2 regions of the Shewanella bicestrii genome follow, and region 1 is predicted to be linked to the other one. Evidence: riboswitches for the same ligand, from Rfam matches in the RefSeq annotation. Region 1 holds a riboswitch; the other holds the start of a gene.
What was found. A riboswitch is a leader RNA that binds a small molecule or an ion and turns the genes downstream of it on or off. The one in region 1 is predicted to bind thiamine pyrophosphate.
Positions count from the first base shown of each region.

Region 2: linked by a shared signal. The riboswitch ahead of CF168_RS08410 (TonB-dependent receptor) and the one ahead of thiC (phosphomethylpyrimidine synthase ThiC) in region 1 are both predicted to bind thiamine pyrophosphate.

Region 1 covers NZ_CP022358.1:2,518,313-2,534,083, reverse strand. Annotated here, with positions in the region: gene CF168_RS11080 (MFS transporter) at 10-1,605, opposite strand; gene CF168_RS11075 (YciI family protein) at 2,347-2,640, shown strand; gene CF168_RS11070 (alpha/beta fold hydrolase) at 2,788-3,666, shown strand; gene CF168_RS11065 (class I SAM-dependent rRNA methyltransferase) at 3,854-4,861, shown strand; gene CF168_RS11060 (carboxymuconolactone decarboxylase family protein) at 4,964-5,413, opposite strand; gene CF168_RS11055 (helix-turn-helix domain-containing protein) at 5,450-6,334, opposite strand; gene CF168_RS11050 (glycoside hydrolase family 97 protein) at 6,659-8,770, opposite strand; gene CF168_RS11040 (tRNA (adenine(22)-N(1))-methyltransferase) at 9,025-9,870, shown strand; gene CF168_RS11035 (NUDIX hydrolase) at 9,984-10,514, shown strand; gene trhA (PAQR family membrane homeostasis protein TrhA) at 10,607-11,290, opposite strand; gene CF168_RS11025 (hypothetical protein) at 11,567-12,775, shown strand; TPP riboswitch at 12,951-13,049, shown strand; gene thiC (phosphomethylpyrimidine synthase ThiC) at 13,209-15,371, shown strand; gene thiE (thiamine phosphate synthase) at 15,374-15,771, shown strand, end outside.
Region 2 covers NZ_CP022358.1:1,918,069-1,933,839, reverse strand. Annotated here, with positions in the region: gene ggt (gamma-glutamyltransferase) at 1-705, shown strand, start outside; gene CF168_RS08470 (hypothetical protein) at 1,176-1,403, shown strand; gene CF168_RS08465 (hypothetical protein) at 1,689-2,045, opposite strand; gene CF168_RS08455 (dipeptidase) at 2,864-4,465, opposite strand; gene CF168_RS08450 (M3 family metallopeptidase) at 4,739-6,967, shown strand; gene CF168_RS08445 (GNAT family N-acetyltransferase) at 7,066-7,563, opposite strand; gene CF168_RS08440 (NAD(P)H nitroreductase) at 7,598-8,146, opposite strand; gene CF168_RS08435 (HvfX family Cu-binding RiPP maturation protein) at 8,275-8,868, opposite strand; gene CF168_RS08430 (DUF6279 family lipoprotein) at 8,919-9,791, opposite strand; gene CF168_RS08425 (phosphotransferase) at 9,902-11,173, opposite strand; gene pnuC (nicotinamide riboside transporter PnuC) at 11,264-11,929, opposite strand; gene CF168_RS08415 (YkoF family thiamine/hydroxymethylpyrimidine-binding protein) at 11,998-12,258, opposite strand; gene CF168_RS08410 (TonB-dependent receptor) at 12,354-14,552, opposite strand; TPP riboswitch at 14,606-14,716, opposite strand; gene CF168_RS08405 (YcfL family protein) at 14,882-15,274, opposite strand; gene CF168_RS08400 (PaaI family thioesterase) at 15,388-15,771, opposite strand, start outside.

The sequences.
Region 1 (15,771 bases):
ATCTGCGATTTACGCTTGAGTGTGCTGAGTATTCGGCTGCTCAACAAAGAGCACGGCAACCCCGGCGCAGAGCATCAGGACGCCGCCGGTGATCAGGGCATAGATGGGCTGACCATCAAATAATCCATTAAGAATTAAGCCTAAAACACTGGCTGCGAGCAGCTGTGGGATCACGATAAAGAAGTTAAAAATTCCCATATACACGCCCATCTTTTTCGGCGGTAAGGCGCCAGATAACATGGCGTAGGGCACGGAGAGAATCGAGGCCCAGGCGATACCCACGCCAATCATGGGTAGCCATAACAGACTGGGATCTTTGATAAAATAGAAACTGATCAACCCAAAACCGCCGCAGAACATATTAAAGGTGTGGGTCAGTTTGATGCCGATACGTTTAGCAAGCAGTGGGATAAACAGAGCCGCAATGGCCGAAAATCCATTGTAGGAGGCGAACAGTACGCCCACCCAATCGGCGCCATCGTTATAGGCCTTAGATAACACATCGCTGCTGCCAAAATGGTAGGACGTGACCGCTGAAGTGGTGTAAATCCACATCGCAAAGAGCGCGAACCAAGAGAAAAACTGCACTATGGCTAACTGATGCATGGCCTTAGGCATATGGAATAAATCGTCGACGACATTAAAGACAATGCCCAGTTGCGCGCGCTGTGAGGGCGAAGATTTGCCTAAACGCAGGGCGCAGTAAAGTTGCAATGGGCCAAAGGCAAAAATCCCTAAGGTTAAAATATACAGCTGCTTATCTAAATCCTGTGTCCACACCGCAAGCGTTAGCAGTGCGCCTACAGCTATCCAAACGATAGCGGCAGATTGATAATTCTTATGGGTGCGTGTGCGGTTTTGTTGCTCATCTATGCCTGCGTCAGCATTGCCATGGAAGGCGGCGAGTTCATCGGGGGAATATTCTTTGGTGGACACAACAGTCCAAGCCACGCTAAGAAACAGCACTGCGCCACCAAAATAGAAGGCATAACGCACCGAATCGGCTATTTCGCCCGCGGGTGCGGTATTGGCGACAGCAAAGAAGTTGCTGAGAATATAGGGTAGGGCCGAGGCCACAACCGCGCCGATGCCGATAAAAAAGCTTTGCATCGCATAGCCTTGGGTGCGCTGCTTAGGAGGTAAATTATCCCCCACAAAGGCACGGAAGGGTTCCATGGCGATATTGATTGAGGCATCCATAATCCACAGCATGCCCGCGGCAATCCACAACGTAGGGGAATGCGGCATCACAAAAATGGCGAGCGTCGTACAAATGGCACCGATTAAAAAATACGGCCGGCGGCGACCTAAACGCCCCCAAGTGTTATCGCTCAGATAACCAATAATAGGTTGAACCAGCAGACCCGTTAACGGCGCGGCAATCCACAGGATAGGAATATCATCGATAGAGGCGCCAAGGGTTTGGAAAATGCGGCTGACGTTGGCATTTTGCAGCGCAAAGCCGAATTGGATCCCCAAAAAGCCAAAGCACATATTGAAGATTTGCCAGAAATTCAGCTCGGGTTGCACCCTATGCACGGCGCGCTGCGCCACCTTGGGCGAGAAATTCTCTAATGGGGTAACCGTTTGTTGATCCGCGGACATGCAACTTCCCTTCAGTAGCGGGCAGCGGGGCTGCCTTGAGTCATTTATCGTTATAATGTGTGGCCTATTCAATGGCCTTTGCTCAGTTTTACGCGTGTTGTGCTAGCTTCCCAAACGTGCATTACCGCATGGCAGTGTGGGTGAAAAAATGGCGAATATACCTCTCCCTCAGAAGCATATTCGCCAATAAATTCATTTTCATACTCAATGATGCAAATGCTCAATAGCAGAAAAGAACCTAAGCCTGACAGCTATCCTCAAAGGCAACCACCAGAAACGACCTCACAGTGTTCAACCCCACAAGCAGAGGGTGAAACTAGCGAATTTATAGTAGCCGCAGCGCCAATTGACGCACAACCGCTTACATACGTATTCATCATTCCTTGATAACCCTGGCGAAACAGCCCTGTAACTAATGGTGTGTTGATTTTACGTGAGGCGTGGATGGGTTTAAACCCTCGATTTATCCTGTTATCACATCGGTGGGGGGCGTTCAGAACCTTGCTCCATGGGTCACTCGCGCTGTGATGAAGGGCTATGCATTCAATCCACTCAGATATGTGGGTAAGCACGTGGCTCATCTTTCAGCTTAATCAACAGACTCATCTTTATAGGCTATTGATAGCGAAAGCATAATGCATCACTATGTCGCCAGACTTTACCGACTTGCCGCCATTGATGTTTGTGGCAAGAGCAATTGAGAATTCATTCTGGCTTGTTATTACGCCATTAAGGAACGCTATGTTTGTTATTACTTTAACCTACAAAAAACCGCTGGCCGATGTGGAACTGCATTTGGCGGCCCATATTGCCTATCTCGATGAATATTATGCCAAGGGCACCTTTATCGCCTCTGGCCGTAAGGTACCCCGCACAGGTGGAGTGATCCTTGCCAAAGCGGATAATCGCGCCGAGCTTGAAGCCATTGTCAAACTCGACCCCTTCTATATCGAAGAGGTGGCCGAATTTGAGGTGGTGGAATTTGTCCCCACTCGAGCCGCAGCAGGTTTAGAGCCGTTGATTGAAGTGATTTAATGGCCTTTAAGTCAGTCATAGAGGCTGATATCGGCAGGCTAGATTTCGTCGCTAGATTTCGTCGCTTTAGCGAAAGGTGCCATATGCTGAGATTGGGTAATTTCATCCCGCTTAACTAGCAAAGCGGGACGCGATAAGTAGGATTTGATGGATCAAATTTGCAATGAATTACAACAGGCAAAGGTTTTTAAGACCTTTTCTGGCACTGGTGAAGGTGCGCATTTTTACCATGCTAATGGGTTTCCATTGGGGGTTTATGCGCCCTTATTAGCAAAGTTGCAGCAAGCGTTTAGCCTGAGTGCACTCGAGTTAAGACCGACATGGCACGATGTTGGTTTGCCGCCTAAGCGCCGAGATTGGCAGCTATATGCCGATGATTTGATCTCGCATATTGAACAACATTGCAGTGAGCTAATTGTGGGCATAGGCCATTCGATGGGAGCAACCAGTACTATTCTTGCCGCCAGCAAAAGACCCGATTTGTTTAAGGCATTGGTCCTTATTGAACCCGCAATGGTATCGCGCTCTATCGCTTGGTTTGCCAAGCTAATGCCTAAATCACTAATGAATTTTACTTCGCCCGCAAAAAATACCTTAAAGAAGCGCGATATGTGGGAAAGCCGTGAGCATTTTCTTGAATATTGCAAAATGAGTAAGCTATACAAACGCTTTGATGATGAGGCGTTTGCCGCCTTAGCCGAATTCGGGGTTTATCAAAACACTGATGGACAGTTCACGTTGAAGTTTCCTAAACAGTGGGAAGCGCATAATTACACTCAACCGCCGAATGTATTATCGATATTGCAGCAGCTAAAGCTTCCCTGCGTCGCCATCCGAGGGAAACCGTCAGTTTTCTTTTCTGAAGCGACTTGGCGGCGCTGGCAACAGCTCGCGCCAGACACAGTGTTTTTAGAAGATCCGCGCTATGGACATCTGCTGCCATTAGAAGATCCCTCAGCCTGCGTTAGCCTTATCCAAAGTGGACTCGCTGAATTGCACCGAAACGGAAGGTATAAATTAGTCTGAGCATGCATTTAGCGGTAACGACAAAAGCTAAAAAACGAACTAACAATCGCGGCGAGCCAAGATGCTAAAGGCTATTTTTTCGCACCAGCAGGGTGAATTTATCCGATATTCTGCGGCCTAGTTTGGTATTATGCCGTTTTGCCCTCGAAACCTTAAGCAGGTTTCCGCTGTATGAGTCCCGCTTTTTATGTCTATTCAAACGCTGTTATCGACGGCTCTGGCCAAGCGCCATGATTTTTTACTGCAAGCAGAACAAGACCATACCGATTGTTTTCGGGTGTTCCATGGCACAGTCGAAGGTGTCAGTGGTTTGAATGTCGATCGCTACGGCGATAATTGGTTAGTGCAGAGTTTTCACCAAACCTTAACCGATGCGGAATTAGCTGAAATAGTGGAAGTGCTCACCCAAGAAGTGGCTCTGCCTGTGGTGTATAACGATCGCTCCGCTGGTCATTCCCGCGTGCTCAATGCATTAAGCCCTGAGCTGGATGATATTGCCTGTGCGGAGTTGGTGATGCAGGAAAATGGGATTAAATTCACCACTAAGCTGCGCCACGAAGGACAGGATCCGCTGCTATTTCTTGATATGCGTATTGGTCGTGAATATGTGCGGGCACACAGCCAAGATAAAACCGTGCTGAATTTGTTTTCTTATACCTGTGGTATCGGAACCGCAGCCGCCATGGGCGGTGCAGAACGGGTTGTGAATGTTGACTTTTCCTCCTTTGCACTCGCCGCAGGGCGAACCAATGCCGAGTTAAACCAAGTGTCAGAGGTATGTGAATTTGTGCAGAGCGATGCGTTTCCGGCCCTGCGCCAATTAGCAGGTTTAAATGTGGGCGGACGTCGCAATCAAAAATTGCCGAGTTACCCTAAATTGCCGCAAACCCAGTTTGATCTGGTGTTCCTCGATCCTCCTCGTTATGCCAAAAGTGCCTTCGGAATTGTCGATTTGGTTAATGATTACCAAGGGTTATTTAAACCCGCCTTATTATCAACCAAGGCCGGTGGCACAATCGTGTGTTGCAATAATGTCGCCAAAGTAGACCGACAAGATTGGTTTGATAGCCTAGTACGCTGCGTTGAAAAACAAGGCCGAGGTGTGACTGAGCACACTTGGCTCGATCCCCATGAGGATTTCCCGTCATTCGATGATAATCATCCACTTAAAATTGTCGCGTTGACCTTAAACTAACAACACAGTGATACGAACGACACAGTGATACGAACGACACAGTGATATCAACAAGCAGGGCACCCGATTCGGTGCCCTGTTTATTTGTCGATTTATCTGCCGCTAGATGGGTTGTAAATGGAAGGCGATCGCAACGCGGTTCCAACCATTAATGGCAATGATGAGGCAGGTGAGATCGACAATCTCCTTCTCAGAATAATGCTCGGTGAGCGCGGCATATTCACTGTCGTGCACCGGCGATTGGGCGACGCGGGTTAAGCTTTCGGTCCAGCGCAGCGCTGCTTGCTCCCGTGCATCAAAGAGATCATCGACTTCGTGCCAAGCGGCCAGTAAATCTAAACGCCGCTGGGTTTCACCATCGTGGCGCGCTTCTTCAGCGTGCATTCGCTGACAAAACGCGCAGCCATTGAGCTGCGATGCCCTCAGTTTGACTAAATGTACCAATAATGGTGAAAACGCCGAGTCAGCCGCCGCTTTATCTAGGCTAATGAGTGCCTTGGCGAGTTCGGGTTGGAGTTGGTAAATCTGTTGGCGTGGAATTCGTTCTGACATAAAGCCTCCTGTAAGTTGAGGCTTCAATCTAAGGGCTTAATTGGGCGTTTTATTGGAGATTTGCGACATCTTGCGTTTTTTATATTGCCCCGGTGTTTGCTGCATTACCCGCAAAAAATGCTGGTGTAGATGGGCTTGATCGTAAAATCCACAATCGAAGGCTACCTGCGCTAGGCTAAGGGATGGCGATTGGCTCAATAAGTTGCGGGCGATTTTGACTCGATTTAGCTGCAATAATTGCGCGGGCGATAAACCTGTTTCCTGCTTAAATTTACGTTCAAATTGGCGCCGACTCATGGGGAGTTGCCCGTAAAACGTGTCTAAATTGGCTTGGGTGTGGATGAGTCGAGGCAAGGTTGCGGGAACTAGGCTCATTCGCGTCGATAAGCTTAAGTCTAATTGCTTCGCTCGTTGCAATAGCCAGTGTTCCACGAGGGCGATACGCTCGCTAGGCTGTGGAGTGTCGACGAGTTGGTATAAGAGCGCTGTTAAACCCACGATGGGCCACTGGGTCACATCGATAACGTTTGTTGTCGTATCGACACGAATAGCGGCTAGCTCAAGACCCAATAAATGGAAGGCGCCACCGGGCTGAAAACGCACCGTAATTTGCTCGGTACCCGGTGCGAAGCTGTGATAATGCCGCTGCTGTCCCGAGTAAAAATACGCTAAAGGCGTATCGCCAGTGCTGGGTGATGGTAAATAGAAATGCAGGCTTGTGCCGCCGTCAGGATAGAAGCATTGTTCGATTGGCTGTGGTAAATCCGCTGCGACATGCAAATGAAAATAACGCTGCACCCAAGGACGCAGTGGGGTAATGGCTTGAAAATGATTAAAGCCTAAGTGGGCAAATTGGGTCTCGAAACGCTTAAAACTGCACATTTCGAGTTCATAAGCCGTGTATCGCAAGGTCGTCACCATTAAGCATTGGGGAGTTTAGCTTAAGCTAACTTAATGCCATTTGCATCCGTATCAAGTGTGACTCAGTAGTGGAGGGCAATGGCACAGCTCACATGCAATCCGCCAACGGTTGTTAGGCGCTGTAACTAAATTAAGCAACTCAAACTAAGTGACTAAAATAAAGGAACTTAAACAAAGCAACTTAAGCAAGGTAACTTAAACAAGTAACTTTAGTAAGTAACTTTAGTAAGTAACGAAGGGGCTCAATAATAAAAATAGTCACCAAGAATGGTTTCTCGGTGACTATTGCTCGGGGTTTTTAAGCGTTTATGTTAGCGCTTGTCGTTACAGCGCTTTAAAGCGGATCGCTGTGCCGCCACTGCTGGCTAGCTGTAATGTCAGACTATCCTTGGCGCTAACCTCTTTGATTTCAATTACATAATCATAGGGATTGGTTTTCCAATCGGCTTTAGCGCCATCACGGTAGATCTGTGCTTGATAGCGTTTATTTGGGTCGAGGAAATCCAGTTTGACCTTAACCTGACGGGCATTTTCGTCGGTCAGCGCGCCTAAGTACCAATCCTGTTGATCCTTGGCCTGACGGGCAAACACCACATAATCACCTACTTCGCCAGCCAGTGCGATACTTTGATACCAGTCTGTTGGTACATCGCGGATAAACTGGAAAGCATCTAGATGTTTTTGGTAATTGCGCGGCAAATCTGCGGCCATTTGGATTGGGCTATAGAGCACCACATACAGGGCGAGCTGCTTCATCAAGGTGGTTTGCACACGATTTTCGGCATCTAAGCCCTTGGGCGCTAAGTCAAAAATCCCCAGGGTGAAGTCCATTGGCCCTGCCAGCATGCGGGTAAAGGGCAGCATGGCAGTGTGTTCTGGGCTATTTGGTGGGCTGCCCCAAGCATTGTATTCCTGTCCACGTGCGCCTTCGCGGGCAAGCCAGTTTGGATAAGTACGGCGAAGTCCGGTATCTTTAATCGGTTCATGGCTGTTGATGCTGATATGGTGCTTTGCGGCTTCGGTGACACTGTGCAGATATTCACCGACCATAAACTGTCCATCGTGCCATTCGTGACGGGTGATGCCGTTTTCATCGATGCGTTTGATTTGTCCACCGTCAGCCACGTAACCGGTTTTGACTTGGGTCACGCCATGTTTTTCATACAGGGCGAAGGCATCATCCATTTGATTACGGTAATGGGTCACTGAGCCTGCGGTCTCATGGTGACCAATCAGGCGCACGCCTTTTTTCGCGCCGTAGGCGGTAATGGCGGGTAAATCGAAATCATCGTAGGCCTTGGTAAAACTGAATTGATCGCCATTATGGAACCAATCGCCATCCCAACCTTGGTTCCAACCTTCGACCAAGACGCCATCAAACTGGTACTTGGCGGCGAAATCCATATAGCGCTCTGTTTCGCTGGTGGTTGCGCCGTGTGTTGGACCCGAGCCCCAAGTGTTTTCATTGAGGTGCATCCCCCACCAAATACCGACATATTTACCCGGTTTAACCCAAGAGACATCCCCCAGTTTATTGGGTTCATTCAGGTTGAGGATAAGGTGAGAATTAAGCAGGCCCGTGGCCTTGTCGGCGATTTGAATCGTGCGCCATGGGGTATAAAAGCCCGCTTGGGTTTTAACCCGAATACCATCAGACCAAGGGGTGAGATCGGCCTTGAGCTTGCCATCACGCTGCTGATCGAGGGTCATCGAGGCAAAATCAACTAACGCCGCCTCGTGAATGCTCAAATGGGTGCCATCGACCAGTTTAAAGGTAAAAGGGGTGTGGGCTCGGTCGACCTGATTGAGCGCGCTGGTGCGATACAGATACTCGTAGCGGTTCCATCCACGAGAAGGGATCCACCAGGCGGTGGCCTTATCACTCTGGCCAATATTAAATTCGGTAAGTTCATCGGTAATGGCAAGCGGCGTATTGGTCGGTAGTGCGTTTTGGGTCGCTAAGTGATAACGAAAGCCTATGCCATCGTCAAAGGCTTTAAACTCGAGGTTTAAGTCGATTTTACCGTCGGTTAATACCACGCTCAGTTGATTGTGTTGATCCTTTATCCACTCTTGTTCACCCCAAGGTTGCTGCCACTTTCCATCGGCGCTGGCGGTGTGGCTCGATTTGATGCGAAGACCTTGGCCTAATTCGCCCAATGAGGCAAAGACTAACCCTAAGCGGCTCGGTTCGATAATCGATTTGCCATGAAAATGGACTTGGTATTCGGGGCGGCCCGTATCATCGCTCAGACTCAAGACGATTTGCTTATCGGGGGAGCTTAGGTTGAGGGTCTGTGCTGTGGCACTGGTGCTGAGCAGGCTGCCAATGCTGAGTGCGAGCAAGCTGGGCGTGAATAGGCTGGCGGCCCAATGGCGGCTATTTTGCGTTGGTGAGTTGATGTGGCGTGCGTGGGTAAGAGGATTGCTGAACATTCCCTGATCCTTGTTTTTATAGTGAATATGGGTCAATGCATACTAGTGGCGATGGCTTTTTGCTCGCAATGCTTTGCATACGTATTCACCATAGCGAGCGGGTTGGTGGCAGGCCGAACGCAAGGCGTAAAGAGATGGGTTTTAACTGCTGACTCGGGTAGAATGCGCGGCTTTCTTGGCTTTCTTATTTTGTTTAAGGCGCTTAAGACTTAAGCCGATATGGGCAGCGATATCAACGGGTTTGGGAGTGAGCGGTGAAAATCAGTCAGCGATTACAGCAGATCAATCGAATGGTGGGGCCAGGGTACGATCATATCTGGGACTGCTGCTGCGATCATGGTTTACTCGGCATGTTGTTACTGCAAAGAAATGCGGCACCTAAGGTGCATTTTGTCGATTGTGTCGCGCCCTTGATGCAGCAACTCAGCCTTGAGTTAGCAAGGTTTTTCCCTCTACAGCCTATCTCAAACCCTCAAAATGCAACTGAGCAAACCACAACTGAGCAAACCGCCAATCTTCAAAGTGAATGGCAAGTGCATTGCCTCGATGTGGCGGCCTTGCCACTGGCGCAATACGGCAAGCAAGCCAAACACTTAGTGATTATTGCGGGTGTCGGTGGTGAGTTACTGGTTGAATTGGTGCGCAGTATTGTGGCAAATCAGCAAAGTCAAAGTGATGCTCACAGTGGAAATGATTCGAGCAATCATGACCTTAGTCAAGGCGCCCGCCAGCTCGAATTTATTTTGTGTCCCGTGCATCATAATTACCATGTGCGCAGCGCGTTGGCAGAATTGGGCTTATCCCTTAAAGATGAATATTTACTCGAAGAAAACCAACGTTTCTACGAGATACTGCATTTAACGCAGGCAAATACCAGCTCAAAGACGAATGCCAGCTCAAAAACAGCTGAAGCTGTTGTGCCCTTAAGTGCGACGGGCTCAATCATGTGGCAAGGCTTAGATGCGGATAAAACCCGTCAGGCCAAGCGTTATCTTGACCAAACTATCGGTCATTATCAGCGTATTCCTGAGCAACGCATGCCCAACAAACCACAAATTGTGGCGGCCTATCAGCACATTTTGCAGCAACTGAATTGTTAACCTCATAGGCCAACATGCGCCATTGAGCGCTACATCTTGGCGTTAAAACGGTTTTGCTCTGTAAATCCACCGAGTTGGTTTATGCTAATAGGCCGTTAATCTTGAGTTTTATTATGCGTTTATTGAAGTCCACCCAAGCTGCCAATCTCAATCTTAAACAGGCGAAGATTTTTTATCGCCAAGCCGCCCGTGCCATAGTGCTGTCGGGGGAAGATATTTTGCTGCTCTATACCCAGAAATATCGCGATTATGGTTTGCCTGGCGGTGGGGTGGATAAGGGCGAGAGTATCGAAGTTGGACTTATCCGTGAATTACAGGAAGAAACTGGCGCCATTGCCGCCAGAGTGTTAGCGCCTTTTGGCCGTTATGAGGAATATCGCTCCTGGTTTCGTGAGGGGGCAAACGTGATGCATATGGACTCTTACTGCTATCTTTGCGAAATCGATATGAGCCTTGGCGAACGCGGCTTGGGTGAGCCAAGACTCGAAGCCCATGAGATAAAAAATGGGATGCGCCCTGAATGGATCAATATCCATCAAGCGATTGCCCATAATGAAGCGATCCTACGGACGTTTGCCAATAAAGGGCAATCCATCGATAGGGAAACCTTTCTGCTTAAACGAATCGTTGAAGAATTACTGTAGAAAGCCATGTTCGATGATCATATTGGCTCAAAAAGCGCAGACATAAAAAAGCCATCCTGAGGATGGCTTGTGAGGAAAGGCAGTGTTAGCGGCTAGATCACGGTTAAATAAATACAAAAGAAATGGCTCATCGCGCCCGCCAATACAAATAAATGCCAAATCGCGTGATTGTACGGAATGCGTTTACCGATATAGAAGATCACCCCTAAGGTGTAAAACAACCCGCCCAATAGCAGAAGCTTAAATCCTAGCGGTGACATCGCCGCCGTCAAATCGCCCATCACAGTCACACACAGCCAACCCATCACTAAATAGAGCACTAGGCTCATTTTTTTAAAGCGATGAATAAACAAAGTTTTAAATAAAATTCCACCAATAGCCAAAGACCAAATCGCCGTGAGGATAACGGTGGAAAGCTGTCCTTGCAGGCTGATTAACATCAGCGGGGTATAAGTGCCTGCAATCAAGCAGTAGATGGCACAATGATCGGCAATCTTGAGTTTATGTTTCCAGCCTATATGTGTCACGCTGTGATACAGGGTAGAACTTAAAAACAACAGGATGAGGCTTGTGCCATAAATAATAACACCTGTGAGCTGAATATTGGTGAGGTGGTCGACGCCTTTGAGGATCATAAACACTAAGCCAACCACACCCGCGATTACCCCTAGACCATGGCTGATGCTATTGGCTATCTCTTCACTAAGACTATACCCACTGATATTCAATGGTTTTTCATGACTCATTTGCGGCTCTATCAAACTCTGGCTTGGCATGCTGTTGATCCACTCGATGGTGATAATGGCTGAGTCTATCAGTTGGTAAATTGGAAAGCCATAATTAGCTTACACGTGTAAGCTAATTTATTTTAGGGTTAACACTATCAACTGAGACTTAGGCGAGCTCTTATCTAGTTGTACAACATTATGGTGCCTATTTACGACCGATTAATGTCAACGCCTTGGAACTTTGTGCGGTGCGCTTTCTCTAATCCCCCGTAGTAATCATGGATTTGTTAAGTACTTTGTCCATAAAGTACTAAGGGATGGATTTTGCCTGTTCGTTCGACTATTACCCCAGAAGATGATCTCAGTTTTGTTGCGCACCGCCGCGTGACAAACGACGAGACTGTCGCATTTTCCGCTATGCCTTTTTGTGCTACCTCTTTTAGCGCCCATGCAGAGCCTTTGGGCTGTGCAATAAACCTTAATTTGAGTGAGGCTAACCAAAGAGAGAGCGATAGCGCATTCCACCCCAATTCAGGCTTCAGTTGGCGAGAGTGGTCGCATTATTTCAATCTTAAGCTATTGCTTTGGGTCATCTTGGGTCATGGTTTACTGCTGTTGTTATTAATTTTTTTATGGCGAACCCAGTCGGAGCAGTTAGGGCTGTCGTTTAGCGAATCTTCAGCCAATGCACGAACTGAAACCAAAGCGTTAAAGGCATATTTTATTTATGCGCCGCCAACGCAAACCGCTCCTGCGGATTCGGCTCAAGATAGCTCAGTGGAAGAGTCTGCGGTTTCTCGCGAGCCGATAACTTCAGCACCTAATACGGTAAAGCCGATGCCAAAACCCACTGAGCAGATTACAAAACCTCCTGAAGTCAGTGCCCAATTATCAAAAGTAAAAGCATCAGAAGTAACAGAATCAACAGCACCAGTACCAAGCACATCAGTGCCGAACACATCAGTGCCGAACACATCAGTGCCGAACACATCAGCGCCTAACGCCTCAACACCTAACGCTTCAACACAAAGCCAAACCCAGAAGAGTGCAAAAGAGGTTGTTAAACCTAAAAAGGCAGAAATCCAATCACGCTCGGCACAAGCGGTAAGTACAGAGCAGTCAGCGGCAAGTGGGCAAAGCGGCGGGGCGGCTGGTAGCGTGGGATTATTTACCCAGCGCTATTTTGAGCGCCAGCGTGAGCAAGCCTTGGATGATTTAGTGTTAGAACAAGCAAATCATTACAGCAAACGGTCGAATTTGTCTGAAATGAGCCCTGAGATGGAGGTGCTGATTGTGCCCAATGCCGACGATTTTAGCGGCCCCACCAGTTTAGATTTAGAACTGGATCCCAATCGAATTGTCCGTAAAGGGGATACCTGCTATCGGGTCGTCAAAGTAGGCACTCAAATTAATCCCTATGCCGAGAATTTAGGTTTCCCCTTTGATTGCAGTGGCAAGAAAATGAACCAAGAAATTGACGATGCCATTAAGGCGCAGCTCGATAAAATGATGGTAAAGCGGCCCAAAGGATAAATAATAGTCATGATAAATTTTCACTAAAAATAGTTTTAATCAGCGATTTTAAAACGAATAAAAATTAAAAGCGTTTAAATACATTGTGTTATTCGTTCTTTATTTTTGATTTATAATTTAATTTTTATCCTAAAATTACGCTTGTTTGTTTGCTGCGCTTCTGCCTATACTTTTGCCCATCTTGTCGGAGTGCCTCTTGGCTGAGACCGTTTATTCGGGATCCGTTGAACCTGATCAGGTTAAAACCTGCGAAGGAAACAAGCATAATAACATCCATTAAATCGTATCAGCGGCCACCTTTTCGCCCTGTATTAACTCATCGATTTAGTCGTTATTGAGTCCGTAAATCCGCTTTGGGTTTGCACGGCTCAGCTTCAACACTCAAGTCTCCAGACAAGCAACCCCATTTTTATTTGTTAAAGTGAGATTGCTTATGTCCAGTTTAGAATCGTCCTCAGAATCGATTGCCGTTAATGCCCAAGGGCAAACGAGTCGCCGTGCGGCGCGCGCCCAGGCGCAAGCCTTTATCGATACCCTTAAACCATTACAACACCCTAATTCGCAAAAGTTATATCTGCAGGGAAGTCGCGAGGATCTCCGTGTAGGGATGCGGCAAATTCTGCAAACCGATACGCGAATTGGCGGCACTGCTACCGCGCCTATAGTCGAGAAAAATCCTCCCATTCCTGTGTATGACTGCGCCGGTCCTTATTCCGATCCGGCTGCGCAAATTAACGTGCGCCAAGGCTTAGCCAAACTCAGATTACCCTGGATTATCGAGCGCCAAGATACCGAAGTGCTCGATTGTGCAACCTCAGATTTTACCCAGCAACGCCTCAAGGATGATGGGCTCGATCATCTGCGTTTCGAAGCCGGCTCAAGTGCGATTGTTCGTCCTCGCCGTGCCTTACCGGGTAAACGCGTGAGCCAATTACACTATGCCCGCCAAGGGATTATTACCCCCGAAATGGAGTATGTGGCGATTCGGGAAAATATGGCGCTCGCCGAGGTGCAGGACGAAATCTTAAACCGCCGTGGCCAAGGTGAATCCTTCGGCGCTGTGATTGGTAAACCGATTACCCCAGAGTTTGTCCGCGATGAAATTGCCCGTGGCCGCGCGATTATTCCGTTAAATATCAATCATCCAGAAGCCGAGCCTATGATTATTGGTCGTAACTTTCTAGTGAAAGTGAATGCCAATATCGGTAACTCGGCGGTCACGTCCTCCATCGAGGAGGAAGTCGAAAAGCTAGTCTGGTCAACCCGTTGGGGCGCAGACACTGTGATGGACTTGTCCACTGGGCGCTATATCCATGAAACCCGCGAATGGATCATCCGTAACTCGCCAGTGCCGATTGGCACAGTGCCGATTTATCAAGCATTGGAAAAAGTAAATGGTGTTGCTGAACACCTGACCTGGGAAGTATTTCGCGATACCTTGATTGAGCAAGCGGAGCAGGGCGTCGATTACTTTACCATCCACGCGGGCGTGTTATTGCGCTATGTGCCCATGACCGCCAAACGGGTGACTGGGATTGTGTCCCGCGGCGGCTCTATCATGGCCAAATGGTGCTTGAGCCACCATCAAGAAAACTTCCTCTATACCCATTTCCGAGAGATTTGCGAGCTGTGCGTGGCCTACGATGTGTCGCTGTCATTAGGCGATGGTATGCGTCCAGGCTCGATTGCCGATGCCAATGATGAGGCACAGTTTGCCGAGCTTGAGACCTTAGGCGAGCTGGTCAAAATCGCTTGGGAATACGATGTGCAGACCATTATCGAAGGGCCTGGACATATCCCGATGCAACTTATCAAAGAGAATATGGATAAGCAGCTTATCCACTGTGCCGAGGCGCCGTTTTATACCCTAGGTCCACAAATTACTGATATTGCGCCGGGTTACGATCATTTCACCTCAGGGATAGGCGCGGCGATGATCGCGTGGTATGGCTGCGCCATGCTCTGCTATGTGACGCCGAAGGAGCACTTAGGTTTGCCCAATAAGCAGGATGTCAAACAAGGGCTGATTGCCTACAAGATTGCTGCCCATGCCGCCGATATTGCAAAAGGTCACCCGGGCGCGCAGATCCGCGACAATGCATTATCCAAGGCGCGCTTTGAATTCCGTTGGGAAGATCAATATAACCTGGGACTCGACCCTGATACCGCCCGAGCCTATCACGATGAATCCCTGCCACAGGAATCGGCCAAGGTTGCGCATTTTTGCTCTATGTGTGGCCCTAAGTTCTGCTCGATGAAGATCACCCAAGATGTGCGCGAGTATGCGGCAAGTTTAACGGCGGGTACGTTGTCAGTGGCTTCGTCAAGCCAGAATGTTGAGAGCGCTGAAGCGCTTGCATCGATAAACCCTGCTCAACAAGGGCAATCTGGCAACGAAGCAATCCAGCAGATCAGAGTCAAAACCCAAGATGAATTAGCGGCGGCCATGGCGCAAAAATCGGCCGAGTTTGCGGCCTCGGGCGCCAAACTGTATCTGCCGCTGGCCGATGCTAATACAGCCAATACAGCCAAAGAATCGGCCAAGCAGCAGGATGGGACAGAGCTCCAACCAATAGCACAGGTTGCGGAGGTTTGATAATGACCCCAGCTAAACATATTAGCCTGGTGGCGCCAAAACCTATCGTCTGGACCATTGCCGGTTCAGACAGCGGTGGCGGCGCGGGGATCCAAGCCGACTTAGCCACCATCAAGGATTTGGGCGGCCATGGATGCAGCGTGATCACCACGCTAACGGCCCAAAGTTCGGTGGCGGTGGCGTTAGTTGAGCCCGTGAGTGAGGCAATGTTACTCACACAGCTCTCGACCCTGTTAGCCGATCTACCGCCTCAGGCGATTAAGATTGGTTTACTCGCAAATCAGCAGCAAGTGCACTTAGTTGCCGATTGGTTGGCTGGTTTTAAAACCCAATTTCCGCTCGTCCCTGTTATTCTCGACCCTGTGATGGTTGCAAGCTGTGGAGACGAACTCGGCGATAA
Region 2 (15,771 bases), 600 kb from region 1:
TTTTATAAGGTGCCCGTCAAGCAGTTAACCAATAAGGACTACGCCCAAAAAATCGCCAGCCAAATTGCGCTAAACAAAACCACGCCCAGCACCGAAATCAAACCCGGTAATCTAGCGCCCTATGAGAGTGACCAAACCACCCACTTCTCGGTGGTCGATAAATGGGGCAATGCGGTGTCTAACACTTACACCTTAAACTTCAGCTACGGCTCGGGTTTAGTCGCCAAAGGTACGGGCATTTTACTCAATAACGAAATGGATGATTTCTCCGCAAAACCCGGCACGCCTAACGGTTATGGCCTAGTGGGTGGCGATGCCAACGCGGTGGAAGGTAATAAACGTCCGTTGAGTTCAATGAGTCCAACCATAGTGATGAAAGACGGCAAACCTTTCTTAGTTACAGGCAGCCCTGGCGGTTCACGCATCATTACCACCACGCTGCAAATCATTATGAATGTGATTGATCACGGCTTAAACATTGCTGAAGCCAGCAATGCCGCGCGAGTACACCACCAATGGCTACCCGATGAACTGCGAGTCGAAAGCAGCCTGAACCGCGATACTATTTCGTTACTCGAAGCCAAAGGCCATAAAGTGAAAGTGCAATCGGCCATGGGCAGCACACAATCCATCATGGTGACAGACCAAGGGATTTTTGGTGCCTCAGACCCACGCCATTCGGGTAGCGAAGCCGTCGGTTACTAATCACTGATTGGCATACTAGTGATATGTATAAAGGCAAGGAAGCCATCGATTGGAGTGATAAGGCAAAGCACAAAGCTGCTCGATATTCAGCATTCAAGCTAAGCCGCGATATAGAATCGTTCAGGAAGAATTAGCCGGTTCAACAAGCCCTGCTATACACCACTGTATACGCAGGGCTTTTTACTCTTTGAGATAAAAGCCTAGCCCAGTCACACCATTCAGTCTTTACCATCTTCGACCGCGCTACGGTGGCAATATCAAGATGATAATACCGCTATCCCAACACGAAACTGCAAGCAGAACAGATGCTAAGCCATCAAACAAGTAAAGTGAGTTTAGCTTTAACGTGGTTTACTCAATGAAAAAGATAAAATGTAACTGAATGTCTTTCTGGAGGGGAATGGATTGACTCAGCATTAACTCGCTCTATAGTATCCTGCTCTAACATACAAATTGAAAAGGAATTTATTGTGTCAATAGTATCGCTGATTTTGCTATTGCTCTTAGCTAGCATGATGTTTTTCGGCTTGTTGAGTTATTCGCTCGGTCGCAAAAAGACCACGACCCCTAAGCTCACAGGGATGCTAGGTGCAGTATTGGGATTGTTTCCGTTATTGGGTGTTATTTTCTTGATTGTCTTAGTGCTAAAAGCCGACATCACAACCCCAAGCATGCCCCAAGGAAATAGCCTGCTCTAGCTAAAATGCGGTTAACCGACCTAGATTTATTTCAACAGTTAATTTAGAGCGAACATATAGCCGCGATACGCTTTTAGTTAGTAGCACTCATCAAGAGACTGTTGGGATTGTGTTAGTTTCAACTGTCATTTTCAGATGTCGATTCTAAAGAAAATACTTGACTCACTTTGGGACATTTTCGCGTTAGACTTTTAGCTAGGATTAGTGAATTTCGGATTAAAATTTCTATGGGTTAACGCCTCACAAGAAGGGGCGCCGGTTACGGCGTCCCTCTTGCTTGATTTGTTAGGTGCCTTTCTTGCTTATGAAAAAACGAAACAAATCATTCCCAAACTTTAATTCTACCTCTTTGTTTAAATCAATTAGTACTTGGGCATCTGTTTGATACTGGTTTTCAGTTGTGTCCGCAGTAAAATTGAATGAAACCAATACTTGGTTTTCAGTTTGTTTTTGTACCGCCACTTTAAAGCTTTCTATGTAATCCATAGAGAAGTTAGCTTCTTTGCCGTTATCAATTAGAAAGGTGATATCGCCTTCTAGTTCGCCACTGCCAACGTCATATGAACTTTTAATTTGATAGGAGTCAGTTTCTGCAAATGCGGAAACACTGACTGCGAATAATAGTGCGATTAAATATTTCATATTTTACTTCCTTATAGTTAAAAACAACCGGGCACCTAACGATTTTTGCTCAAAGGTGCGGTCACGCATCCGTTGTAGCGTATTGTTTTTTGAGGGCTGGACACGCTGAACTTAAGGTCAATGCCCTGCTGGCATACTATGTGATAACTGATGACCACTCGTCCAGTTGTGCGTGGAAGTTTGTGCCTTACTTGAGGCAGGCTTGCGGTGCCTGCGTGCAAGCTCGCTTCATCAGCAACGCGAACGCTTCAAGCGTGCCTGAAAAATTCAAACTTCGCCAGACTGTTTGGTACTATGCAAATTAACTGTGATAATACACAGTGATAACAACCTATCTGATTGATTCGGCGGCAAAAAATATTTTATTAGTGCGCATACGCGTTTTTCAAACCTATTAATTAAAATTTGACTAACATAGTTAATTGATTTTATGTAATTTTATTGGTTACTGATTTAATTAATGTACACTGATTTTGTATTCATAACACCACCAAATATCTAAATTTAAATATGACTGTATACCCATACATTGTTATGTCATTTCTGGTAAGGCCGAACATAGGCAAATATATAAGAATATGTATGGCAGCAGGTGTGGGAATTTTCGTTCGAGCTAAAGATCCAAACAAGGAATGGGGCAAAAAGCTTTTAGCCAGATGAACTGTTGTTATCTTGTTTTAACGATTAAATAGTAATGGCGGCTATTTCGGATTAGCCGCCATTATCTTATAAACCGATGAGTCTTGGCGTGAACTCAGCGCCTTTCACCTTCTTGTGTATTTCACCCATAACTTCAATTAATCACAATTGAAAACGCACTATTTTACAGCGGTTAGCTCAATAAAGGCGGCGGTGTACATTTTCAGATTCAGCATAAACTGTTTATGGGTAATAAATTCTTTCTCCGTATGGCCTGTGTATTCCACGCCCGGCATGGCGGGGCCAAAACTTAAGGCATTGGGAAATAATTTACTGTTGGTTGAGCCGCCAATGGCCACAGGTTTGGGTGAAGCTATGCCGGTAAAGTGGGCAAATACATCGAGTAAGGTCTGCTGATGCGGTGCATCTTTCATCACCATAGGCTCGCCCCAATAACTTTCTACGTCGATGAGTGTCACTTGATGCTCAGCTTGCCATTTGTTCAGCGCATCCTTGGCTTGGGCTGAGAGTAACTCAGGCGTTTTGCCCACTGGACGACGTAAATTAATGGTGACTTCCGTCCCTTTACTCGTTTGCGCAACGACAGTGGGAGCCAGCGTTAAAGCACCCATAAAATCATCTTTATAGGCCAGCTCGCCAAACTGCTCGGCATAAATCCCCAACCCCACTAACTCATTCATGGCGGCGACGGTTAAAGCCGCCGTGGTTTTAGGCCAAGTATATGGCTGCAGTAACGCTGCCAAATGCGTCACAGCATTCACCCCATCTTCTGGCGTGGAGGAATGGGCCGCCTTACCGTCGGCAAAAATATGCAAGTCGCACACGGCCTGCTCGCAAGTGCGCTCGAATCGATACTTCATCCCCTGCTGGTTGGTGGCGCTAGTTTGTAATTTTTCAAACAAGCTTGGGGTGATGGCATGTATTTGCGCCTCGGCTTGCTGTGGCACTTGGCTAGCAAAATAGCCGCCTGAGAATGCCGTTAAGCTCGGGACATTCGCAGCAGTCCACTGCTTCTGCGTTGACTCGATATTCGGCACAGTAAAGCCAATCTTACTCCAACCCTTTTCGGCGGTGACCACAGGATACTCGGCATCTATAGTGATATTCATCTGCGCTGGGGTGTAATGGGCTAAAAAAGCCTTTAGTGGATCCCAATCGGACTCTTCGGCTAAATACACCAACAGCTCAATGCGTTTTTCCCGTTTGAGTTGTTTATCTTTGATGGCCTTCATCGCATACATGGCGGTGACAATTGCGCCTTTATCATCTTCGGTGCCGCGACCTATCAGCTTGCCAGGTTCAGACTCGGTATCCAGCACATAGGGGCTTTTGGCCCAGAGCGCGGGATTGGCGGGTTGCACATCGCCATGGGTGACGATGCCCAATTTCTCAACCTGTGAGCGCTGGGCATCGACAACATTGGCATCGAGGCCAATCAGCACCACATAACCGTGATCGGCATAATCGAGCCCGAGTTCTTGGCTCAAGCTTTTTAAACTCGACTTAAAACCAATAAAGGCAGGGTTGGTATCGGGTGTCTGCCCTTCCACCGCTTGGGTATTAAAACTGATTAAATGCGCCAGACTCTTAACCATCTGCGCGTCATAGGTGCTCACCGCATAATCGGCCACCTTAAGCGCATCTTGGCTAAGCGTGATTGGCGACGCTGCAGCTTGCGTCGATGTCCACAGCGCAGCGGCTAATAGGGAATAAGAAAAACGACGACAAAGGCTCGTATAGTTAAACTGAGGCAATTCCATAGAGGTCCTATTTATTATTTGTATGATTAGGGACTTACATAAAAACGCACCCAAGCAATGGCTTTATCCTTTGCCCAATATTGCCTTAGTGCGCGGCTCAGTTTGCCATAGTTCTTCCGTTAAAAACCGCAGACTAACCATTTGTTACAAACAAAACACAAAATCGATGGAACCCTTAGTCGGATACATGCTAAACAGTCACCTTAAAATAACATTAATGGTCTGCAGTACCATTAATCCAACAGAATAATAATCACCTAACGGGGAATTGACATGAAGGGACTAAGCCTAAAATCACAGGCCCTTAACGCGCGCACACTCAAACCAGGCGCTATTAAACTGACCTTTAGCGCCATCACACTCGCCCTCGCCTTAAGTGGCTGCAGTGCACAGCACAGCGATACTGCGGCGCAGGCGACAGTCGCACCGAATGCCATGTCGGCGCAAATCATCAGCCAAAATGCCAGCAACCCATTCTTTAAACCCTATGGTACATTTATGGAAATTCCGGCCTTCGACAAGATTAAGCCCGAGCATTTCCTCCCTGCATTTAAGGCAGGTATCGCCCAGCAACACGAAGAAATTCAAGCGATTGTCGATAACAAAGACAAGCCTACCTTCGCCAATACCATCGAAGCGATGGAGTTTTCGGGCGATCTCGTCACCCGCGTATCCAACGTCTTCTTTAATTTAACTGGCGCTGATACTACTCCTGAGCTTCAAGCGATCTCCAAGGAAGTCTCGCCAATGTTATCGTCTGCCGAAGACGATATCTTATTGAACGATAAACTATTTCAACGTGTTAAAGCCGTTTACGACAGCAAAGGCAGCCTAAAGCTCAACACGGCGCAGGCCAAATTATTGGAAGACACCTATAAGTCGTTCACCCGTGGCGGTGCTAACCTCAGCGAGCAGGATAAAACCAAGCTGCGCGCCCTGAATGAAGAAATCGGCAAGCTTAATTTAGCCTTTGGTGACAATCTGTTAGCCGAAACTAATGCCTTCGAACTAGTGATTGATAAGCAAGCTGACCTGTCTGGTTTACCCGCCGATGTGATTGCCACTGCCGCCGAAACCGCGAAAAAGCGTGGTCATGAAGGCAAATGGGTATTTACCACATCACGCCCTTCTATCACGCCGTTTTTAACCTATGCCGATAATCGCGCACTACGCGAAAAGCTCTATAAGGGTTATATCGAGCGCGGTAACAACAATAATGACAATGATAACAAAGTCATTCTGGCAAAAATTGCCGCACTGCGCGCCGAACGTGCGCAGCTCATGGGCTATAAAACCCATGCGGATTTCGTGTTAGAAGAACGCACCGCCAAGACACCAGAAAATGTCTATGGCTTACTCAATAAAGTCTGGCCAGCAGCCCTTGCCCAAGCCAAGGCCGAAGTTGCGGATATGCAGGCGTTAATCGATAGCCAAGGCGGCAAGTTTAAGCTGCAAGCTTGGGATTGGGATTACTACGCAGACAAAATCCGTGTTGCGAAGTACAGCTTTAACGAGCAGCAAACTCGACCTTACTTCTCCCTCGACAGCACTTTAAAAGGCGTGTTCTACACGGCCAATCGCCTCTATGGTTTAACCTTTAAAGAACGTACCGACTTACCTAAATACAACCCAGAAGTACGTACTTGGGAAGTGTACGATAAAGACGGCAAACTTATGGCCATCTTTATGGGCGACTATTTTACCCGTGATAGCAAACGCGGCGGCGCTTGGATGAACTCGTTCCGTAAGCAATACCATATGAACGGTGTCGATTCGAAACCCATTATTGTCAACGTGTTGAACTACCCTCGCCCAGCGGGTAATGAGCCAGCGTTACTCACCTTCGATGAAGCCAGCACCCTGTTCCATGAGTTTGGCCATGCGCTGCACGGCATGTTATCCAATGTCGAATATCGCTCACAAGGCGGAACGGCAGTACCTCGCGACTATGTAGAGTTCCCTTCACAGGTCAACGAAAACTGGATGACTCAGCCTGAAGTGCTCGCGCAATTTGCGAAGCACTACAAAACTGGTGAAGTGATCCCGCAGGAACTGGTGAAAAAAATCCAAGCCGCCAACAAATTCAACCAAGGCTTTGCGACCGTTGAATATATGGCCGCCACTAAGCTCGATTTAGATTGGCACACTCTAACCGATACCACGCCTAAGGATGCCGCCAAGTTTGAGGCCGACTCCTTAGCTGCCATGGGATTGATTAATGAGATCAGCCCACGTTACCGCAGCACTTACTTCTCGCATATCTTCGCGGGAGGTTATTCTGCTGGTTACTACAGCTACCTCTGGTCTGATATTTTAGGTGCCGATGCCTTCGAAGCCTTTAAAGAAAATGGCATTTTCGATAAAGCGACGGCCGATGCCTTCCGTAACAACATCTTGTCTAAGGGTGGCAGTGATGACCCTATGCTGATGTATAAAAACTTCCGTGGTAAAGAAGCTGGCATTGAGCCACTGCTACGTAGTCGTGGTCTGTTAGCGGAGTAATCGCATCCCTATGGGGAAAAGCGAACAGATAAAAATGGGGAGCTAAGCTCCCCATTTTATTGCGCGTAAACGCACTCACTCGCACATAAAACCACTGCTTAGCTGAACAGCTCCACCGGCGCATCGTTAGGGGTAAGCTGCAACTGGGTTTCAAACGACATGCCTAATTTATTCAGCAGCGACTTAGAGGCCTGATTATGCGGGCTGACGATCGCGACAATCCGTTCAATCCCTATGGTTTTACCGAACTCCAGTGAGGCCTTAGCAGCTTCAAACGCATAACCTTTACCCCAATACTGCGGCAAAAAGGCATAGCCTAAGTCCACGTCCGCCAGCGTCGGCCGTTTAATCAGGCCACAAATGCCAATCGGAAAACCATTTTCGGCCAGCACCACGGCAAACAAGCCAAAACCATGCTCGCGATAGCTAATCGCGGGTCCATTGGCGATATAGTCCTTGGCATCTTGCAAACTACGCACGCCCTTATCACCGATATTGTCGATAAATCCTTGGGTGTTGAGTAAGACCAAAATAAATGACGCATCATCGGGCGTTAACTGCCGAAGCAGCAATCTTGGGGTGTGGGCAACTTGCATACTAAGGACTCCCATTCAGAGGGGATAAACTAGGTTATAGGTAGCGAGCGTACTGGCTGCCATCCTTTTGCGGTTTTTTCGGTGCCGCTACCGCTGGGGTGCCCACGTATAAAAAGCCGACGATTTGATCCTCTGGCGCTAAGCCTAATGCCGCATTCACGTTGGCGTCGAAGGCAAAATCCCCGGTGCGCCACACAGCGCCTAATCCCAGCGCGAATGCCGCTTGCTGCATCGCCATCGTGGCGCAGCCCGCAGCGATTTGCTGCTCAAGCACTGGCACTTTAGGGTGCTGTTGGGTTTTCGCCACAACGGTAATCACCATAGGAGCGCGCATCGGCATCCCTTTGGCTTTATTGATAAAATCTTCATCGGCGCCGCTGGCTTTGGCCGCGTTGACATAGATATCTGCTAAGGTGTCTAACCCTTGGCCTGTGGCAATAATAAATTCCCACGGTGCTAAGGCGCCATGATCTGGCACTCGAATCGCCGCATCTAAAATGATTTTAAGCTCATGCTCATTGGGCGCTGGCGCGGTTAATCTTGGGGTGGATTGGCGGGTGAGTAAAAGTTCGATAGCGTCCAAATGATTATCCCTGTTCTGAAAAATAGGTGCGTGTAAATTGGCTCAAGCATAGCAAATTGCGGCTAAAGAGGTACAAAAAATCCCACGCAAAGGTGGGATTGAAAGTGTTGCAAGCAGAGTCACTTGGTTTACTTTACGTTATAACGCTTCGCGATAAAGTAATCGAGACTGGTATAACGCCCGCCTCCTAGGCTAAAGAGTGCCAGCAGCATAATAAAATAGGTCGCCGCGAACTCAATACCATTATTTAGCACCACCAAGTTACCCGAACTGGTCAACCAATCGTAATTGCCGTATTCCTGCAACAGGGATTTGGCCTTATCCAGCTTATCACCCGCATCGAGCACCCGCTCATTGGCGAGCCATGAACTGCCATCGGCAATCGCCAACCAACCATTAGGCCAATGCACAGTAAACGCCGCCACCAGCATGGTTATCATCAAAGGGATAGAAATCAGCCGCGTCGCTAAGCCAACGAGTAACAAAAACGCGCCAAAAAACTCAGTGCCCGCCGCCAAGGCAGCCATTAACGTCGGCATAGGTAAACCCAATCCCCAATCGGGATTAGCAAACCAAGCCACAGTGTCTTCAAAGTGTGCGAGTTTATTATAACCAGCCTGCATTAGCACTGGCGCGAGATAAAGCCTAAGGGCTAAGGGGGCAAGCCCCTCACCATAACGGCTAAAATTGAGGAATTTTTGATACAGGTCAACAAGGGACATGGGCAATCTCAGAATTAGATGGAGTTGCCCAATAGACCTTGGCATTGGGATTAATCTTTCGTGGCTTTTGCCACTTTTTCGATCCCCTCTTGATTTAATTCACGAAGATCCTGAATAAGCTTGTTCAGCTTTTTATAAAAATGCTTGGACTGTTTCGCTGACAGACTGGCATTGATCGTGAGTAACAAGCCGCCGAATGCTTCGGTGTTTTGCCTTAAAATGGCGCGGTGTTTTTCCGACTTTAGCTCGTCAGGGCGCGTCATCAGCAGGGTCAATCGTTCGGTCAACAGCGGAATATCGCTGCGCTGCCCAAGGGCAACCTCAAATTGGCGCAGCCATTCGTGGCGGTAATCGAGCCACATATCTAAGGTCGACAGTCGCTGCTGGTTATATTGATGAATAAGCGTTTTTTGCTCATCCGTTACGCTACCCAGCCAGTCATCAAATTGCTCAATAAGATTCTCATCGGCCTCTTGCTGTAACTGCTCGGGGGTTTTACCGGCAAATTCCTTAATCAATTCCTGCTCGTCTTTTCGCGACTGGGCAAGAATTTGCTTCACCTGTTCATCGGTTAATGATGAGATGATCGGCAACATTTCTGGCAGTGCAAACTCAAATAACCGAAACCAATGCCGTTTGGCGAGTGTGACGTGCTCGGCCCACAATGCGGGAGTTAAGGTATTGGTTTGGATCTGCTGCTCAACTTCGGTTAGCTGCGCCACATAATGGCCGAGTTCTTCGGATTGGTGCCAAAGTACAAACTTGTCGATAAGCCCATCGACGACCTTTTGCTGGTTTTTATCAAGGCTGACATAGTCATCCAGCTCCCAACCTATGGCCCAGTCGAAAAAATGATAACTAAATTTGGTCGAGCAGGCCGTTAAGCCAAACAGCAACACCAGTAACAACACACCTTTTTTCATCAATTTGCATCCGTTCAGCCTTGGTCATCCTATGACACTGAGGTTAATAGAAAGTTTATTTTTTTAACACAACAACCATTAGCAAGCAGTGGCAGTGAGAAACAAAATACTTAAGATACGTGGCTGATAAGTGGCCAGAATTGATCGAACCAGTCGAAGTATTCCTGCTGCCGCTCGCCATGGGTGTGCGCCGCCATTAATAATGCCCAATACACGGCAAACACCCAATACATCTCGATGGCAGCGGGTATCGCCTTGATGGCATCCGAGGTTAAACCGGGGTGTCCTGCCAGATACTGTCGCACTAACAGATGCCGCTGCGCGGGCGTTAATTGATGCGTGGCGAGTACAACGGCCAGTTCACACAGTGGATGGGAAGCGGTTGTATACTCAAAATCGATGCAATACAACTGGTTATCTTTAAGCAGCAGATTATGGGGATTTAAGTCGCGATGGCAAAACTGCGGTTTGACTAAACAATCGGCTAAGGTTGCCGTCCAGCCATGGATCGGCCTTTGAATGCTGAGCAATTGCGCCAATCGGCTCTGCCACGCCTCCCCCTTATCCGCTGCGGCAAAGGCTAACAACTGCGTGTGATATTCCTGCCATTGCTCAGTGATACTGATGTGGTACGGCCCAGTCGCTTGCTCGCGAAGCTGTTGCAGCAATTGCAGTAACAGGCTGTGGGCGCAATTCGGCGTTATGGCTTCCAATAAGGGGAACCGTTCGGACGGATACCAAGTCAGCTTGTCTGCTGCGCCCTTGATATCGGCATGAGATTGCAACCAAGCCTCAATGTGCGTTTCGCCTTGGCAAAAGGTCGTTGCACTGCATTGAGACTCTAGTTCTTTCCAGCTTAGTTCTTTCCAGCTTAATTCTTTCGAGCTTAAGTTTGGCCGGCTTAAGTTTGGCAAGCTCAGTTCTTGATAACCTGATGCCATACTTGGCTCGCGTGACACTAGGTTATCAAGTCGATCAATACCACTTGCCGCAATAGGCTCTTCGGTAAGCAGATTTGCCCTGCCCTCAATATCCTCCATCAGCGGCGCAAACTGAGATGCTATAGGAAGGCTTGGGAGAGATTGCGCAAAGATAAACTCGCTTAGGTAATAACGCTGATCGCCACTCACCCACAGCAACTCGGGAGCAAGCTTTGCCTTGGCAAGATGGCGCCAATAGAACAACTCTTGCTCCCGCGAACAAAAGCTGTCGGCGGCATCGGCGTTTTCACGCAAGACATAATGCGCCGTCGGTGTCTCGATATGATAGTTGTGGTTACTTAATCCATCCGCTAACGGCTGGATTTGGCTGATATCAGTAAGGCCTGCCTGCGCTAATACCGCAAGCAGCGCATCCTTGTGCAGCCCAATAATCGGCGGCATTAGCGGCTTACCACAACAATCATGTTAAATAGCGTATTAGGCATTTGCAGCCCTTGTATATTGGCCATCATCTATTGATATCTGCCACCGTTAGCCGAGTAGTTTTGCGGCGCTCGACTCAATATGGGGATTGCGGCTATCGGCAAGGGCGGCGCGCCACAGGAAATAGCCGACAACCGCTAGGCCAACGTAGAGCACGAATAATAAGGAGGTCAGCATCAGTCCCTTGCTGAGGTAAAGGTAAATCGATACCAGATCGATAACCACCCAATACAGCCAATTTTCCAACACTTTTTTGGCGACTAAATAGGTCGTCATCACCGCAAAACAAGTGGTCGCCGCATCGAGGTAAGGAAAGGAAGCCTGGGTAAAGGTTGCCATCCCATGCCCAACACCAAGGGAGACAATACCAGTCGCGACAATCAGCTTTAAATGGGTTTTCAGCGGCCAAGTAGTCACTTTCACCCCTTGATGTTTGTCGCCGCCTTGGGTCCAGAGCCAGTAACCATAGAGTGCCATGGCCATGTAATAGATATTCAGCACCGACTCCATCAGCAGTGCGACTTTCCAAAATAAGACAGTGTAAATGGCCGTGCTGGTAAATGCCGCTGCCCAGCACCAAACGCTTGCCTTCATGGCCAGTAACAAATAAGCCATGGCCAATACCACGGCTAAGGCTTCCCATGCGGTCATCACATGAACTTCCCCTAGGGCCGCATTAACACTATTGACCAGCGTTAACCATAATTCTGTCATTGCCTTACTCTCACTCTATATCGCTTGCTTGAACCACTTCGCTTTAGCGTTCAAGTTAACTCAGGGCGTTACTCGCTATGGGCTAAATTCAGCTCACCACCAATAAACTTACATACAAACACCGCTTTGCCCCATTTTTCATGGGCGGCTTGCATCTCGGTCGCGAGCATGGCCATCACGTCTTGATAGTCGCCACACACTTGCGTCGCCATGGCATTGGTAACACGTTGAATTGTGGGGTAACTATCCAAGCGATGGATAAACCATTTGATCGGATCGAGATAATTTTCATTAAAGGGATACATGCTAATTTCGGCGGTGAGTTTCATCTTCACTCCTTAGGTCAAATGCTAATAATGCAATCGTCAGGCTGTGACGCAATAAGCGAGCACAGCCTGACATCTGATGTATCATTCTCAAGGGATTACATAAACTTAACGTTTAATGTGACCCCAATTTGGCGTGGGTCGCCATAGCGGATATATTGCTTTTCCGCCCAGCCGTTATCCGGCTCATTGCCAAAATAGAAACCACGCACACCATATTCTTCATCGAACAGGTTGCGGCCCCATAAATACGCCGACCAAGCACTCGCCTCATAACCTAAACGCGCATTCACAATGGTGTATGGCTCAGAGCGCGAGTCGTTGCTGTCTGAGTAGTAAAACTCACTCTTACCACTCATGTTGACGTTGGCAAACCAACCCGAGTTCGCACGATAGGTGCCGCCTAAGCTGTAGGTTAAGTGTGGTGAATGGGCCAAATCGCGGCCCGTTAAATCCACATCGCTACCGTATTTATCTTGATACTGGTAATCGCCGTACGCCGTTTCTAACCAACCTAGGCTTGAGTAAAACTGGAGATTATCGGTGGCATACCAAGTGGCGTCCAACTCGGCACCGTAGTTGTGTGAGCTACCCGCATTTTCAGTGTAGAGGATAAAGCGTTGTGGCTTGTTAGGATCTTGCTGGGATGCGGCCACTTGCTGATCCTGTCTGTCCATATAGAACAGCGCCAGATTCGTATCGATAAGCCCTTCAAACCAATGGGATTTAAGACCGATTTCGTAGTTGTATAGGGTTTCGGTATCAAACTCTTTTTTATCATTGAGTTCGACTGGCAAAGTCATGTTAAAACCGCCCGCCTTGTAACCGCGCGCCACACGGGCGTACACATTATGGGATTCATTCAGTACTTTGCTCAGCGCAATGTGGCCGCCCCACATGGTTTCGCTCGGGTCAAAATTGTCATTGTTAGTGTCTGAGTAGTGGCTATTGCGACGCTCAACACGCAGCCCCACAGACAAGGCATAATCGGCACCTAAATCCGTATCCAGCTGACCAAATACGGCGTAATTAGTTGCTTCATATTCGGAATCTAATACCTCATCGGGCCAAGTATTATATTCAGAATACAGTTGGTTATCTTCTTTAAGGTTCATCGCATAAACCCCAAGTAACCAGTCGGTTGAACCGGCAAAAATACGGCCTTGGTCGGTCGAGCTTAAGCGGAACTCTTGGGATAAGGTCTTACGCTGACCGGTTTTGTCCCAGAAGTAATCGTACTGACAAGGGGCGAGATTGCCCTCATCCTCACATTGCTTGGAGGCCCAATATTCAGGGTTAGCCCAATCGCCATCGTAACTATAATGGTGATCGGTATTGGCAAATGAAGTCAGCGAGGTTAACTCAAACGACTCAGCGCCCGAGTAAGTTGCTTTAAATCCTGCGCCCGTGGTGCGCTGGCTATCGACACCCGGCTGATCCGAAATAGTATGTTTAGGATCGTTGGTTAAACTCCAGGCATCGTAGCCGTTGTCAAAATCAGCATGCAGCAGAGTTAAATCGAGTTGCAGATTATCGGTGGCATACCAGCGTAATTTAGCGCGGCCAGTAAATTCATCACGACCATTGGTATCTTCTTTATTTAAATAGAGATTATCGCGATAACCGTTTTGTTGATGTTGCTGCAGCGACACGCGGTACAACAATTTACCCGAATCGGTTAACGGCCCTGAGCTAAAACCGCTAAAGGTTTGCAAATCGTCATTGCCTAAAGAGACCTCGGCGCCATGTTCAAACACATCCGTCGGATCATTGCTCTTAAGGTAAATCAAGCCCGCTAACGCATTGGCGCCATAGCGGGTACCCTGCGGGCCGCGTAACACTTCGACCTGCTGCAGATCGTACATGCTCGACACCATGCCGATACCAGATAAATCAATATCATCAATGATATAACCTACAGATGAGTTAGGCGCGCCTTGATATTGTTCCTGTTCACCCACACCGCGGATCTGGAAATACTTAGGACGTGAGCTGCCACCCGACCAGTTAAAGTTGGCGATGGAATTCATCACGTCTTCAAAGTGCTGGGCACTTTCATCTTGAATTTGCTGGGCATCGATAACGGTGATACTCGATGGCATTTTCTCTAAGCTGGCACTGCGAAAATCTGCAGTCACCACCATGATTTCCATATCATTGCTAGGCTCAGGTTTATCGATAGCATCGGTTTGCGCCCATGCGGCCGTGCTTAACGCCGCCGAAATGGCCAGCGCTAATGGCGCACGCGTTAAGGATAAGGAGAAGGTGGAACTCTTGGTAGACTTTTTGTTAGACATAGGACCTCAAATACATGTTTGAGATCCGGCAACGAATAAGCGATTCAGAAGTGTGCTGTTGATTGGCCCATTCCTACGCCGGTATTAGCCGGATCAGGTTCTAAGGGTTCGTCTGATGACATCTCAGTCTGCCACTTTGTTGGCAAACACCCCTTGGCGGCGCTAAGTATACATGACAAGCAGGAAAGAAAGACACTTTGAAATGAAAAATGCCAGCATTGCTGGCATTTTTTGGCTTAATGGCCGTTTAATCAATATCGACTGGGAGTTGGCGTAACGAAATACCGCTGTATTCTTTAGCCCACACTCACACTAACACTCGCAAAACATTAGTTTGAATAAGTCTCGCGCACATAAACATCGAATTTCGCCACTTGCGCATTTGGGGCTACGGCCGACACTTGTAGCTGTTGTTTACCGTGTAATTTCACCGATTTCCAACTGGTGGCTTCATCTTCGATGGTAAAGCCGCTGGCGTCGTACCAAGTAAACTTATATTGCACTCGCATATCGCTTGAGGACTTGCTGACGATCAAGGCCGAACCTTGGATCAGATCGCCAACGCGGCGCGCTTCAACCCCTTCAACACTGATATCACGGGCAAAGCTGTTGTTATCGACGCGGGTTTCTCCCAGTGAGTTCACCGAAATGCCCGCCGTATTGGTGCAGGCGCCGAGAGTCAGTGCTGCAGCCAAGATTACTCCACTGTAAATTGCTTTCATTTTGTTTTCCCTCACTCACAAAAACCTAGGTGCCGAACAACTGATGGGCAATGACACTACGCGACGCCAGCTGAACTTATGCTTAACGTGCTCATCTTGCCCCACCCTCGCGATTAATCGATTAAAAAGTGCGCCCTTGCGGTAGCGATCAACTGCTTACGATTGGTTTGCCAACAATTGATATTCACGTTGGCGACCCGTCGCCCCTGACGGGTGATACGGCATTCTGCAAAGCTGTCTTTATGCAGGCCTGCACGCAGGTAATCAATCGAGAAATCAACTACTTTTGGCACTTTTGCCGTTTGCATAAACACCATTAATTGCACTATGGCTGACATTTCCATAAAACCAGCAATTACCCCACCATGAATCGCGGGCAGGATGGGATTACCGATATTGTCATCCTTGGCGGGGAGTTTGAAAATCAGCTCATCGCCAAAGCGCTCGACCTTCATGCCAATAAACTTAGCATAGGGCACATGTTCGAGTAGATGACC